One region of the Arthrobacter methylotrophus genome, then DNA from elsewhere that is predicted to be linked to it. Evidence: riboswitches for the same ligand, from Rfam matches in the RefSeq annotation. Region 1 holds a riboswitch; each other region holds the start of a gene.
What was found. A riboswitch is a leader RNA that binds a small molecule or an ion and turns the genes downstream of it on or off. The one in region 1 is predicted to bind glycine.
Positions count from the first base shown of each region.

Region 2: another riboswitch for glycine. It lies ahead of lipA (lipoyl synthase); the one in region 1 lies ahead of gcvP (aminomethyl-transferring glycine dehydrogenase).
Region 3: another riboswitch for glycine. It lies ahead of ABD884_RS23870 (glycine dehydrogenase (aminomethyl-transferring)); the one in region 1 lies ahead of gcvP (aminomethyl-transferring glycine dehydrogenase).

Region 1 is NZ_BAABED010000001.1:3,553,566-3,558,249, reverse strand. Features, by position in the region: gene ABD884_RS18390 (MFS transporter) at 1-897, opposite strand, end outside; gene ABD884_RS18385 (TetR/AcrR family transcriptional regulator) at 967-1,515, shown strand; glycine riboswitch at 1,718-1,815, shown strand; glycine riboswitch at 1,817-1,950, shown strand; gene gcvP (aminomethyl-transferring glycine dehydrogenase) at 2,002-4,684, shown strand, end outside.
Region 2 is NZ_BAABED010000001.1:4,904,747-4,909,430, reverse strand. Features, by position in the region: partial or broken gene ABD884_RS25225 (MFS transporter) at 1-189, opposite strand, end outside; partial or broken gene trmB (tRNA (guanosine(46)-N7)-methyltransferase TrmB) at 268-1,198, shown strand; glycine riboswitch at 1,320-1,416, shown strand; glycine riboswitch at 1,418-1,523, shown strand; partial or broken gene lipA (lipoyl synthase) at 1,573-2,605, shown strand; gene ABD884_RS25210 (methylenetetrahydrofolate reductase) at 2,623-3,435, shown strand; gene ABD884_RS25205 (anti-sigma factor family protein) at 3,475-4,218, opposite strand; gene ABD884_RS25200 (sigma-70 family RNA polymerase sigma factor) at 4,215-4,684, opposite strand, start outside.
Region 3 is NZ_BAABED010000001.1:4,633,890-4,638,573, reverse strand. Features, by position in the region: gene ABD884_RS23880 (FUSC family protein) at 1-629, opposite strand, end outside; partial or broken gene ABD884_RS23875 (serine hydroxymethyltransferase) at 723-1,026, opposite strand; partial or broken gene ABD884_RS23870 (glycine dehydrogenase (aminomethyl-transferring)) at 1,029-1,431, opposite strand; glycine riboswitch at 1,510-1,624, opposite strand; glycine riboswitch at 1,819-1,916, shown strand; gene ABD884_RS23865 (hypothetical protein) at 1,899-2,060, shown strand; gene cycA (D-serine/D-alanine/glycine transporter) at 2,064-3,539, shown strand; gene ABD884_RS23855 (PucR family transcriptional regulator) at 3,568-4,684, opposite strand, start outside.

The DNA of each region.
Region 1 (4,684 bases):
GAAGAAGTAGATGAAGCCGGTCATGGAGAACAGGGACAGGACGTTGGCGGTGATCGCCGTGCTGAACACCTTGTTCCGGAAAAGCTTCACGTCCAGCATGGGAGAAGCCAAAGAGCGCTGCCTGCGGACAAAAGCGATTCCCATAGCCACGCCGAACGCCATGTAGGTTGCAGGTCCCGGCCCGAATCCGTGCGTTGCGAACTCTTTGACGCCATAGACCACGGGCGCCATGGTCAGGACGGATAGCACAATGCTGGCGATGTCCGGCTTGCCCGGATTGCGATCCTTGGACTCGGGGATGAAAGCCGGGCCGAAGGCGAGCAGGGGCAGTAGCAGGGGCACGGCTACCAGGAAGACGGCTCCCCACCAGAAGTGCTCCACGAGCCAGCCGCCGAAGATCGGCCCGAGCGCTGCGCCGCCGGAGAATCCCGCGGCCCATATCGCGACGGCAAGACGGCGGCGGTTAGGGTCCGGGAAGATGTTGCGGATCAGGGAAAGCGTGGACGGCATGAGCATGGCTCCGAAGATCGCCATGCCAGCGCGTCCGGCGATGAGCCATTCGGCTGACGGTGCGAAAGCGGTGGCTGCGGAAACGGCCGCGAAGCCAGTGCTGCCGATCATCAGCAATCGGCGGCGGCCGATCCGGTCTCCCAGGTTGCCCATGGACACGAGTAACGCAGCCAGCACCAGCGCATAGACGTCGACGATCCACAGCAACTGCACGCCGCCGACCTCCAGTGTCCGTGCGATTGCCGGCAGGGCAAATGTGAGCGCGGTATTGTCCACAGCCACCAGCAGCACGGGGAACATCAGGAGTGTCAAGGCAGCCCAATCGCGCCAGGGGGCGGACTGGGTCGAGGGGATGCGTGGGTACTGGGTTGTGGACGGGCTGAACATGAACGTTACTATACCGTCTGGACGGTATAGTTTCAATCTACTGTATCCAACTGAGGGATGATGGACACCATGCCGCGAAAACCTATTGCCCGGGACGCTGTCCTGGATGCCTTTGAAGCACTGCTGATCGAGGTGGGGGAGCGAGCTGCCACCCTTGACGCCGTCGCCAAACGCGCAGGAGTCTCCAAAGGCGGCTTGCTCTACCATTTCCCCAACAAGGAAGCCATGATCAGCTCCTTGCTGGAACGCATGGACAGGCTGGCAGCACAGGACATCGAGGCAATGAAGGCAGCTCCCGAAGGTGCGGCCGCGTTCTTCATCAAGTCCTCCCTTTGGGCGGACACCCCCTTGGACCGGGTGTTTGTGGCAGCCACACGGCTCGCGGAGGTGGCGCATCAAGAAACCCGCAGGCGCTTCGCCGGGATCCAGCAACAATGGCTGGATGTGCTCGCCGAGGAAGTGGGCCCCGAGATGGCCAAGGCGGTCCGATATATGGGTGATGGGCTCTACTTCAATGCGATGCTTGAAGGCGGCGCTGGCGATGCGGAAGTCAAGGCCAGCGCGAGGAACACCGACGTCGGTGCGCTGCTTGCCGCCGTCGAACGCCTCCGAAACTAAGCGCCGGCCCAACTAGCTCGCAGTTAACGTCGTTTTGAGCCCTCAAAGCGACAACAACTGCGAGCTAGTTGGGAAAGCCGGGCGACGACGATGACATTATTTGCGGACACGGGCAGTCCATAGGACAATTGGTAGTTGTGGCAGTCGTCACCGGCAGCCACGGTCGATTCACACAGTCATTTCACACAACTGAATACGCCTTTGATCTGCGGCGGGAGAGTCCTGCAGGCATGTGATGCAGGCGCCGTAGGAGCAAATCCTCCCCAGGAATCTCTCAGGCCCACGCACCGCCGCGGCAAGGCAACTCTGGAAAGCAGCACGCTGTCCACCGGTGTCCGTGACACCCGACGGCGCTGTGCTCACCGACGGTGCAAGCGAAGCAGTGCGAAAGCGCGGATTTGCGGAAACTCTCAGGTCCAATACAGAGCGGGGAGGAACCCGATTAGCTGTGGCGTACCCACGCCGCCTTAGTAATGGAGTTCCTTCGTGACGGTTAGTTCAACCTCCACCACATTCGTTGACCGGCATATCGGCGCCCGGCGCCAAGCCGACATTGACGTCATGCTCAAGTCTGTTGGATACCACAGTGTCGATTCGCTCGTTGACACCGCGGTTCCCAACGACATCCGCCAGGACGTCGCCCTAAGGCTCCAGGACGCCCTCAGCGAGGTCGAAGTCCTCGCTGAACTGCGCAAGCTGGCGGCCAAGAACAAGACGGCCGTGCAGATGATCGGCCAGGGCTACTACGACACCGTCACTCCGCCGGTGATCCGCCGGAACGTCCTCGAATCCCCAGCGTGGTACACGGCTTACACGCCCTACCAGCCGGAGATTTCCCAGGGCCGCCTCGAGGCGCTGCTGAACTTCCAGACCATGGTCCAGGACCTCGTGGGCCTGCCCATCGCCAACGCCTCCTTGCTGGACGAAGCCACCGCCGTCGCCGAGGCAGTCCTCATGATGCGCAGGGCCAACAAGAACAAGAACGCGGCCGCAGGCAAGACCGTCCTCGACGCCGACTGCCTCCCGCAGACCATCGCCATCGTCAAGGGCCGCGCCGAGGCGCTGGGCTTCGAGGTCGAGATCGCCGATCTGTCCCAAGGCCTGCCCGACGGCGACATCAACGGTATCGTCCTCCAGCAGCCGGGCGTTTCCGGCCGCGTGTTCGACCACTCCGCCGTGATCGCCGCCGCCAAGGAACGCGGCGCACTCGTCACCGTTGCCGCGGACCTCCTGGCCCTCACCCTGATCACGCCTCCCGGCGAGCAGGGCGCCGACATCGCCGTCGGTTCCACCCAGCGCTTTGGCGTTCCGCTGTTCTTCGGTGGCCCCCACGCCGCCTACATGGCCGTCCAGAAGGGCCTCGAGCGCTCGATGCCGGGCCGCTTGGTGGGAGTTTCCAAGGACGACGCCGGGACTCCCGCGTATCGCCTGGCGCTGCAGACCCGCGAGCAGCACATCCGCCGCGAGAAGGCCACGTCCAACATCTGTACCGCGCAGGCGCTGCTGGCCATCGTCTCCTCGATGTACGCCGTTTACCACGGCCCGGACGGCCTGAAGGCGATCGCCGAAACCGCCCACAACCACGCTCGGACCTTGGCCACGTCCTTGAAGGCCGCCGGCCTTGAGGTTCTGCACGGCAGCTTCTTCGACACCGTCACCGTCCGGGTCCCGGGCAAGGCTGCCGAGATCGTCGCTTCTGCGGAAGCGAAGGGGATCAACCTGCGCGGTATCGACGCCGACACGGTCGGCGTGTCTGTTGATGAAACAACGACGACGGCGATCCTCGCCGACGTTGTCGCCGCCTTCGGTGCCCCTGTGTCCAGTGACGGCGAGGGGTTCGCCCTGGATGCCGCCGTCGAACGTTCTTCCGATTACCTGCAGCACCCGGTGTTCAACACCCACCGTTCAGAAACCCAGCTGCTGCGCTACATCCGCAAGCTCTCGGACCGCGACCTCGCTCTGGACCGCACCATGATCCCGTTGGGTTCGTGCACCATGAAGCTGAACGCCACTGCCGAGATGGAAGCCATCTCCTGGCCGGAGTTCGCCTCGATCCACCCGTTTGCTCCGGACTCCCAGACCGAAGGCTGGCGTGAGCTGATCGCCGACCTCGAGTCCCAGCTGACCGAGATCACCGGCTACGACCAAGTCTCCATCCAGCCCAACGCCGGTTCCCAAGGCGAACTCGCGGGCCTTCTGGCGATTCGCGGCTACCACCGCTCGCGCGGCGATGACCAGCGCAACGTCTGCCTCATCCCGGCCTCGGCCCACGGCACCAACGCGGCTTCCGCAGTGCTGGCCGGCATGAAGGTGGTGGTGGTGGCAACCGCTGCTGACGGCACCATCGACCACGAGGACCTGCAGGCCAAGATCGAGGCCCACAAGGACGTCCTCTCGGCCATCATGATCACCTACCCGTCCACCCACGGCGTGTACGACGCCGACGTGCGCGAGGTCTGCGACTCCGTGCACGCGGCCGGCGGCCAGGTGTACATCGACGGCGCCAACCTGAACGCCCTGGTGGGCCTGGCCCAGCCGGGCAAGTTCGGCGGCGACGTGTCCCACCTGAACCTGCACAAGACGTTCTGCATCCCCCACGGCGGCGGCGGACCGGGCGTTGGCCCGGTCGCGGCCAAGGCACACCTGGCGCCGTTCATGCCCGGTAACGCAGCGGCTTGGGCCGAGGGCAACGGCGTCCCGATCTCGGCTTCGCGGTTCGGTTCGGCCGGTGTCCTGCCGATCTCTTGGGCGTACGTGAAGCTCATGGGCGGCGAAGGCCTCACTGAGGCCACAAAGTCCGCGCTGCTCGCCGCGAACTACATCGCCTCCCGCCTCAACGAGTACTTCCCCGTTCTCTACACGGGTGAAGGCGGACTCGTGGCCCACGAGTGCATCCTGGACCTGCGCGAACTGACGGCCAAGACCGGCGTCACCGCGGAAGACGTGGCCAAGCGCCTCATCGATTACGGTTTCCATGCCCCCACCCTGGCGTTCCCGGTGGCAGGCACCCTCATGGTGGAGCCCACCGAGTCGGAGGACCTCGGCGAGATCGACCGCTTCATCGAGGCCATGATTGCCATCCGCAAGGAAATCGACCAGGTTGCCCACGGGGACTTCACGGTGGAAAACAGCCCGCTGCGCCACGCGCCGCACACCGCGGCCGCCGTCG
Region 2 (4,684 bases), 1.4 Mb from region 1:
GCTCGAAAACACCGTCCGCAAGTTCAACCCGATGAGCACGAGGCAGATGCCCAGGAGGACCGGTCCGCGGCGCGCCGTGACCCGGGTGGGCTCCGCGGCGGGAAGATCGTCAATCTCGGCGTCGACGAGGATCTCGGCGACGCCGAAGTGCTGGCTGGTGTTCTTGGGGGCGCTTGAAGCAGGGGTCACTACCCCATTCTGGCAGTTTGTCCACATACGCAGGTTCCGCCCGCCGGCCCTTCTCCCGGCGACGGTATTCTGGAGTGGATGAGTGAAACCCAGATTCCCCGAAACTTCCCACGAAACACCGCAGTCCTCGCGCCCTGTGACCCTGGCACCCAAGCCTCCTTCGGCACCTATGGCGGCCGGCCGGTCAGTTTTGTGCGCCGCGGGACGCGCCTTCAGGGCCGCCGCCAGGCCGCGTGGGAAGAGCACTCGGACCGCTGGGCCGTCCAGGTTCCACGGCATGTCGCCAACACCTCGGTGCACCCGGATTACGTGTTCGACGCCGAAGCGGAGTTCGGGCGCGAGGCGCCGCTGATCGTCGAAATCGGCTCGGGACTTGGCGACGCCGTGTGCCATGCAGCAGAGGAAAACCCGGACAAGGATTTCCTCGCCGTGGAGGTCTACACGCCCGGACTAGCCAACACCATGATCAAGATCAACAGCCGTGGCCTCAGCAACGTGAGGGTGGTCGAAGCCAACGCCCCGGAGGTCCTGGCCACCATGCTCCCGGCGGCTCGGTCAGCGAGCTGTGGGTCTTTTTCCCGGACCCGTGGCACAAGTCGCGGCACCACAAACGCCGCCTCATCCAACCGGCGTTCGCCGAACTCGCGGCACGGTCCCTCAAAAAGGGTGGCCTGTGGCGGATCGCCACCGACTGGTCCAACTACGCCGTTCACGTCCGCGAAGTCCTCGCCGGCTCCACTGAGTTTGAGAACCTGCACGACGGCGAGCGGACCGGCGCGGAAAGCCCCTTACCCAGGTCTGGGAATCCGGCGTCGAATCCATGGTGGGAGGGGCCCCCGTCAAGGAAGGCCGCGCACCGGTCAGCACCGAACATACGGGCCCCAATGAGGGTGTGGATCACGTGGGTGGGTGGGCTCCGCGTTTCGATGGCCGGATCCGCACCAGCTTCGAAAACAAGGCCCACGAGGCCGGACGCATGATCTTCGACCTCAGCTACCGCAAGATCTAGTCACAACACGATGCGGGCTAGTCGCGAGCACGCAGTCTGGTCACCTCGGTCCCCCTCATTGCGTGCCGTCCGGGCACCGGATACCATGTGAGACGTGTCACCGAAGGGTGGCACGTGCTTATGATCTGCGGCGGGAGAGTCCTGCCGGTACGTTCAGCAGGCGCCGTAGGAGCAAATCCTCCCAGGAATCTCTCAGGCCCACGTACCGCCGCGGCAAGGCAACTCTGGAAAGCAGGCCGGGCAACCGGACTCACCGACGGTGCAAGCGGGCGGCTGCGAAAGCAGCGGACGCGGAATCTCTCAGGTCCAAGACAGAGCGGGGAGGGACCGAATCATCGTGGTGCGTCCGCGCCACCTGAATTATGGAGTTCCTCATGACCCTGGCACCTGAAGGCCGTAAGCTGCTGCGCGTTGAACAGCGCAATAAAGCCGTCCCGGTCGAACGCAAGCCCGAATGGATCAAGGCCAAGGTCCAGATGGGCCCGGAATTCGTGGGCCTGAAGAACCTCGTGAAAAAGGAAGGCCTGCACACCGTCTGCGAGGAAGCCGGCTGCCCTAACATCTTCGAATGCTGGGAAGACAAGGAAGCGACCTTCCTGATCGGCGGCTCCGAATGCACCCGCCGCTGCGACTTCTGCCAGATCGACACCGGCAAACCTCACCGGTGGACATGTTCGAACCCACCAAGGTCGCCCGCTCCGTCCAGTCCATGGCCCTGCGCTACGCCACCGTGACCGGCGTGGCCCGCGACGACCTCGCCGACGAAGGCGTCTGGCTCTACGCCGAAACCGTCCGCAAGATCCACGAACTGAACCCCGGCACCGGCGTCGAACTGCTCATTCCGGACTTCTCCGGCAAACCCGAACACATCAACGCGATCTGCGACTCGAACCGGAAGTCTTCGCGCACAACGTCGAAACCGTGCCCCGGATCTTCAAACGCATCCGCCCCGCGTTCCGCTACGACCGCTCCCTGGACGTCATCACCCAGGGCCGGGCCCGCGGCATGGTCACCAAATCCAACCTGATCCTGGGCATGGGCGAAACCCGCGAAGAAATCTCCGAAGCCCTGGCAGACCTGCACGCCGCGGGCTGCGACCTGATCACCATCACCCAATACCTGCGCCCCTCCGAACGGCACCTGCCCGTGGACCGCTGGGTCAAACCCCAGGAATTCGTCGACCTCGCCACCGAAGCCGAGGAAATCGGCTTCCTCGGCGTCATGTCCGGCCCCCTGGTCCGCTCCTCCTACCGCGCCGGCCGCCTCTGGGCCACCGCGATGCGCAAGAAAGGCCGCGAGATCCCGGTGCACTTAGAGCACATTGCCCACATCGCCGAAGGCATCCAGGACTCCGGCACCACCCGCCAGGAAGCCCGCACCCTCCTCGCACACCATGCGACGGCCTGATCCGTAAGGACCCCAGCATGTTCCCCACGCGGATTGAAATCATTCCCTCAGACGGAATCGTCGAGAAAGTCCAGGCCGAGGTGCCGCTTTCCACAACGCTCACCATTACGTGCTTGCCCCATCACGGGATCGCACAGACCATGGCGACAGCGGTCCGGCTCGGTTTGCTCGGCTACAACGTGATTCCGCACCTCGCGGCACGGCGGCTGGTGGACCGGGCTCAGCTTTCAGGCATCCTCCGGGACTGCGAGGCTGCCGGGATCACTGAGGTCTTTGCCATCGGCGGAGACGGACAGCAAGGCGCCGGCCCTTATGCGTCCTCCCTCCCCCTGTTGGAGGACATCGCGGAACATTCCGGCGGTAGGATCACGGCGGGCATTGCCGGCTACCCGGAGGGCCACCCTTCAGTGAGCGGGCTGGACCTGCTGGATGCCTTGTTGACCAAACAACACTTGGCCACCCACGTGGTCACGCAGATGTGCTTTTCCGCCCCGAAAATCCTCGACTACGCAGCACTCTTGCGTCGCGAGGGCGTGAAACTGCCGGTGTGGGCAGGGGTGCCCGGAGCCGTTCCGCGGACCAAACTGCTGGCCCTGGCAACCCAGATCGGCGTTGGGACCTCCCTGAAGTTCCTCAGCAGCAAAGGAACTCTTGCCCGCAAGCTGCTGAGCGGGGACAGGTACTCACCGGGAAGCCTGGTTTCCGAGCTCATGGCGCAGCCTGAAGGTATCTCGGGAATCCATCTCTATAGCTTCAACCGACTGGACATGCCCGCCTGGGAGCGAAGCGATCTGCCCGATCCGGCTGCCAGCGGAGCAGCACCCTCGTAGCCGGCTGGGAGCCGCCGGCCGACCAGGTCCCGGGAACCCCTAGCTTCCCGGGACCGAAATGACGGCGACCGTCTTTTGGGCATCGTCACGGAGTTCCACACCCGAGATCCCGGCGAGCTGGACCGGCGTCGCGCCCGTCACCTTGATGTGTCCGCTGGACGTCGCGGTCCAGCCGCAAGCCATCTCCTCCGTGCCATCGCGGCCCTTGACCCACAGGTACATCGTGCCTTGCAACGGCATGCTGCGGCCTTCCAGCTGCAACTCGGTTCCCCACGATTTCCTGACGAGCCCCACTGAGAGTTCCAAGCCGTTGTCGGTCTGCACGGAGTAGCTGGCGTCAGGCTTGGGTGGCTGGTTCAGCGCCGGCCCGGCCAGGATGCCCAAGCCAAGGCACGCGGCGGCCACCCCACTCACCAGGGCGATCCACCGGCGTCGGGATTTCCGGCGTCGCGCGGCCATTTTCAGAACGATCGGCTGCGGGAGCGTTTCGGAAAAGGCCCCCAAAAGTGAGCGAGCGTCGGAGGGGGCCGGCGTCGACCAGGAGGGCTGTGCAGCGGATTGCGCCGCGGCAGGGGGCTCGAGGGCGCTGCGCCCGGCGGCGAGCGCGACGGCGTCGGGCACGGGGACGGCATCGAGGAGCGCCGGGAGGCTCTCCAGCTCGGCCAGCTCGCCCCTGCAATCCGTGCAGGCTTCCAGGTGCGCCTCGAAGGCTCGGGCTTCGGAGGGCTCCAAGCCGCCGAGCAGGTAGGCGCCCAGCAATTGGTGACGTTCCGTCTCGTTCATCGCTGCACCCCCATTTCATCCAGAATCGTGCGAAGCGCCCTGACGGCGTAGAAGGCCCGCGACTTCACGGTTCCGCTGGGGATGTTGAGCCTGAGTGCGGCTTCGTTGACCGTGAAACGTTCGTAGTGTAGTGCTACCAGGACCTCCCGGTGTTCGGTGCTGAGCCGCAGGAGCGCTTCTTCCATGAGGACCCTGTTGAGGAGCTCGTCTACGCGTTCGGTGGCTTCTTCCGGATCCGCCATGTCGCGTTCGGAGGCTTCGGCCGGGCGCCGCTGGGCCTTGCGGTAGTTGTCGATGATGACGTTTCGGGCTGTACGGAAAAGGTAGCTGCGCAGGCTCCCGGTGATCTGCGGGGCGTGCTGCCACACGCGGAGGATGGTTTCCTGCACCACGTCGTCAGCCAAGTGCGCGTCGGGCGTGCAGCTCAGCACGAAGCGGCGCAAGGCTGTGCCGTGGTCGCGGTAGA
Region 3 (4,684 bases), 1.1 Mb from region 1:
AAGGTGGCAAGCGTCCCGGCCAGCCCGGCAGCCACGAAGTAGCCCAAGCCTTCCAGCCACGCTGCCCGGATTTCCTGCGGCAACAACCGATCCGCCGGCGGTCGCTTCCACGGCGTCCGGTGGCTTGGGACCACCCGCGCAGACATTCCGATCAGCAACGCCAACACCGCAGTCAAAACGGCAGCCAGCATCCCTTCCCAGAGGGGCGGCTGCTGGGGCACGGAGGCGATCGCAGCAAAAGCGAAAATGTGGAAGAGGGAACCTGCCGGTCGAAGCCGCCACAGCGCAGTCGTCACGGAGCAAAGCGCAGCAACCAACGTGGTGCCGATCGTGAGGATCCACACGTACGCGTCGGAGCCCTGCGCAGCCCTGGCCGTCAAAGTAGCGAGCAGGATGATGCCCAGCAGCAACGAACCTGCCCGGAGTTGGCTTCGAAAACGGTGGCTGTGGGGCTCGTTGCGGCCATAAATATTGGTGAACGCAGCAAAACTGGCGAAAACCACAAGGTCCAGCCGTCCGAACAACACGAGGATGATCAACGGCAGGAAGACGCCCACGGCACAGCGCACAGCCGGGTAATGGTCCTTGTTGCCGGGACCGATCCTGAACATCTCTGCCAAGGCGTTCACGTCGCGGCTTGCCTCTCATCGCAGGGTCAAGAAGTACGACGGCGGCGCTGGCGTCCGTTTCGAATCTTACGCTCCGGGCGCCGGGCTTCTCCATCAGCTAAGGTTCGCGACGCCCGGGTAGAGCGGGTGCGCGGCGGCGAGGGCCTCCACGCGGTGACGCAGGCCGGAAAAGGTCGGCGTCGGCGTCGGCGATCAGTGCCTGGGCAATGATGTCCGCAACCTCGCGGAACGCCGCTTCGCCGAAGCCGCGCGTGGCCAGTGCCGGGGTGCCGATCCGCAGACCGGACGTGACCATGGGCGGGCGCGGGTCGAACGGAACCGCGTCGCGGTCCTTCGCAGTCACGTCGGCCAGGATCCGGGCACCGGCCAGAACACGCTCCTGGCGTTCCTTGAACTCGGCCCGGCGTCGTCCTTGGAAACGCCCACCAGGCGGCCCGGCATCGAGCGTTCAAGGCCCTTCTGGACGGCGATGTAGGCCGCGTGCGGGCCGCCGAAGAACAGCGGAACGCCGAAGCGCTGCGTGGAGCCGACGGCGATGTCGGCGCCCTGCTCGCCTGGAGGCATGATCAAGGTCGGCGCCAAAATCAAGGTCGGCGCCAAAAGATCAGCGGCAACCGTGACCAAAGCGCCGCGTTCATTCGCGGCGGCGATCACGGCAGAGTGATCGAACACCCGGCCCGAAGCAGTCGGCGTCAAGGACGGTCTTACCATCATGAGCGGACTTGTTCTTGTTCGCCCTGCGCATCATCAACACCGCTTCGGCCACGGCGGTCGCTTCGTCCAGCAAGGAGGCGTTGGCCAAAAGCGGTGAGGGTTGATTGAACAGTCACGAGGAACTCCAAGATAGGACCGGCCACAGTGGCACGGCTTGGATTGGGTTCCTCCCCGCACTGTCTTGGACCTGAGAGATTCCGCAGAACACATTGTCACCTTGTGTTGCGCTTGCACCGTCGGTGAGCCAGGCCGGAGCCTTGCTGCTTTCCAGAGGGTGATTCGGCTCACACCATACACACAAGGTCAGAGTCGGGGCAACATCTGGTTCGAAAACGGCACTCAGCGGGCACCTAGGTGACGAAACAAAGGCGGAATTGACATTTCTTGGTGAGCTATCCCACACTGAATCGGTGGCCACCCGGAAGGGCCGATCCTCCACATCCGCGATTCTCTTCACCCAACTGAATACTGCTTATGATCTGCGGCGGGAGAGCCCTGCCGGTACATTCAGTAGGCGCCGTAGGAGCAAATCCTCCCCAGGAAACTCTCAGGCCCATGTACCGCCGCGGCGAGGCAACTCTGGAAAGCAGCCCGGCAACCGGGCTCACCGACGGGGCAAGCGGAACCATGCGAAAGCACGGCGCTGCGGAATCTCTCAGGTCCAAGACAGTGCGGGGAGGAACCCCGAATCATCGTGGCGCCTTTGGTGTCACTTGAACGATGGAGTTCCTCTTGACGATTCATCACCCGCCCGCCAAAGCCGTCGAAACACCACATCTTGACCGCCAGCTCAGCAACCGGCACATCCAGCTGATTGCTATCGGCGGGGCGATCGGCACTGGTCTGTTCATGGGTTCGGGCAAGACCATTTCCGCGGCCGGCCCCTCGGTCATCTTCGTCTACATGATCATCGGCTTCATGCTGTTCTTCGTCATGCGCGCCATGGGCGAACTGCTGCTGTCCAACTTGCACTACAAGTCCTTCAGCGATTTTGCCGCGGACCTCCTGGGTCCGTGGGCAGGTTTCTTCACTGGCTGGACCTACTGGTTTTGCTGGGTGATCACCGGCATCGCGGATGTCATTGCCATCGCCGGTTACTCAAAGGAACTCTGGCCGGGCCTCCCGCTATGGGTTCCTGGCCTGGCGACCATCGCCATCCTGTTGCTCCTGAACCTGACCACGGTAAAGGCGTTCGGCGAGACCGAATTCTGGTTCGCACTCATCAAGATCATCGCGATCGCCGCCCTGATCGTGGTTGGCCTGTTCATGATCTTCAGCGGGTTCCGGTCCGGCGCCGGACCGGCAAGCTTCAGCAACTTATGGAGCCACGGGGGCTTCTTCCCGAACGAGTTCATGGGTTTCGTGGCCGGCTTCCAGATCGCAGTCTTCGCGTTCGTCGGCATTGAGCTGGTAGGCACCACCGCCGCAGAAGCGAAGGACCCGGAGAAGAACCTGCCCAGAGCGATCAACTCCATCCCGGTGCGCGTGCTCCTCTTCTACGTGGGCGCCCTCATCATCCTGATGTCCGTCACTCCTTGGACCCAGTTCGCCGCCGGCCACAGCCCGTTCATCGCTATGTTCTCCCTTGCTGGACTGGGTGCCGCCGCCACCGTGGTGAACCTCGTGGTGCTCAGCTCGGCCATGTCATCGGCCAACTCCGGCATCTACTCCACGTCCCGCATGGTCTACGGCCTGGCCCAGGAGGGTGACGCGCCCGCCGTGTTCAGCGGCCTTTCCCGCCGAAAGGTCCCCCGCAACGCCTTGTTCCTGTCCTGCGTTCTGCTGCTGTCCGGCGTCGTTCTGATGTACGCCGGACAGGACATCGGCAAGGCGTTCGACATGGTGACCACCGTGTCGGCCGTCTGCTTCGTCTTCGTGTGGTCGATCATCATGGCCAGCTACCTCGCCTACCGCCGTCGTCGCCCGCATTTGCACGATACCTCGAAGTTCAAGATGCCCGGTGGCATCGTGATGGTCTGGGTAGTGTTCGCGTTCTTCGGCTTTGTCCTGTGGACCCTGACAACGCAGCCCGATACCCTCGTGGCGCTCTTGGCGACCCCGGCATGGTTCATCATGCTCGGCGTCGCATGGTTCTTCCTACGGCGCCGTAGCACCCATTTGGCCCGGTACGCAAGATTCCAGGAAGAACTCGAGTCCGAGCAGGATGCCGCGAACCAGGCCGCCGCTCTTCCCTGACCCAAGCCGCACGCCCCGGCAGGAGAGCCTACTGATGCATGGCCTCGTGAATCTGGAGAGCAAACCAAAGCTGCGCCAACGTGGACGTTTCGCCCATGTCCAGCCCCGTCAATTCGCCGATTTTCCGGATACGGTAGATGACGGTTTGCCGGTGGGCGAAGAGGGCCGCAGCGGTCTTTTGCCACGACCTCTGGGTGTCCAGGTAGGTCCTCAAAGTCACGATGAGGTCCCCTTCCTGGCCCTGTTCATATGCGAAGATCGGGCCGAGCAGCCGCTGGACCAACGCCGTGCCTTCCTCGAAACTCGTGAGGCCCAGCCAGGACGGTCCGTCGGCGTAGTGGGCCAGGTTGACGGCGTTGCCTTTGGCTGAACCGAGCGCCCACAGCGATTCCTGCAGTGCACGCTGGATGCCGGCGGCGGACGTCGGTGAACTGATGCCAATCCGGACATCGGGCCCCGCGCAATGGATCAAGACGTCGTCGGTAACCGCTGTAGAGACCGCCACATGAAGTGTATTGAAACGCCGGAGGCAGGCGGCTGGAAATCCGTGGCGCCACAGTTCCACGTGGACGTTCGCCAGCCGCTCGCCGTCGTCGGCCGCTATCGCGACCATCACGAAATCTTGGGCCGGGACATCAAAAGCACTCAGGCGACTCTCCAGTTCCGCGACTCCCAGGCGTCCATCAACGGCCGGCCGGAGGAACTCGCCCGCCAGGCGGCGTTGGCTTTCCAAGGACAGGACCGTTCGTGAAAGTTCCAGCCCTAGCACTGTTGCTGCGTGGAGGAGTACGACGGCGTCAGGGTGCGGATCGCTTTTGGGCAGCACCACCAGCAGTGCATTGGCGTGGGTGGGGATGTCCATCATCAACACGTGCCGATCCCCTAGCCGATGCCACTGGAACTTCTTCCCGGCCAAGGGTATGTGGCCCGTCAGCGGAGCCAATTCCGTCTGCAAAATATCCGGCAGCGGCTTGCCATCCGGATGCCACGGATGCAGGCAGCTCCGGTCCACCACGAACAGCTCCGCATCGAGCTCAGCCGCGAGGCCTTGGAGGAGGCCGTGCCAGTGGTCCTCAATTGTTCCCGCGGTGCGCAGCAAGTCATAGACCCTGGCGGTCTGGCGCAGGCGCCGTGATTCCTCCAGT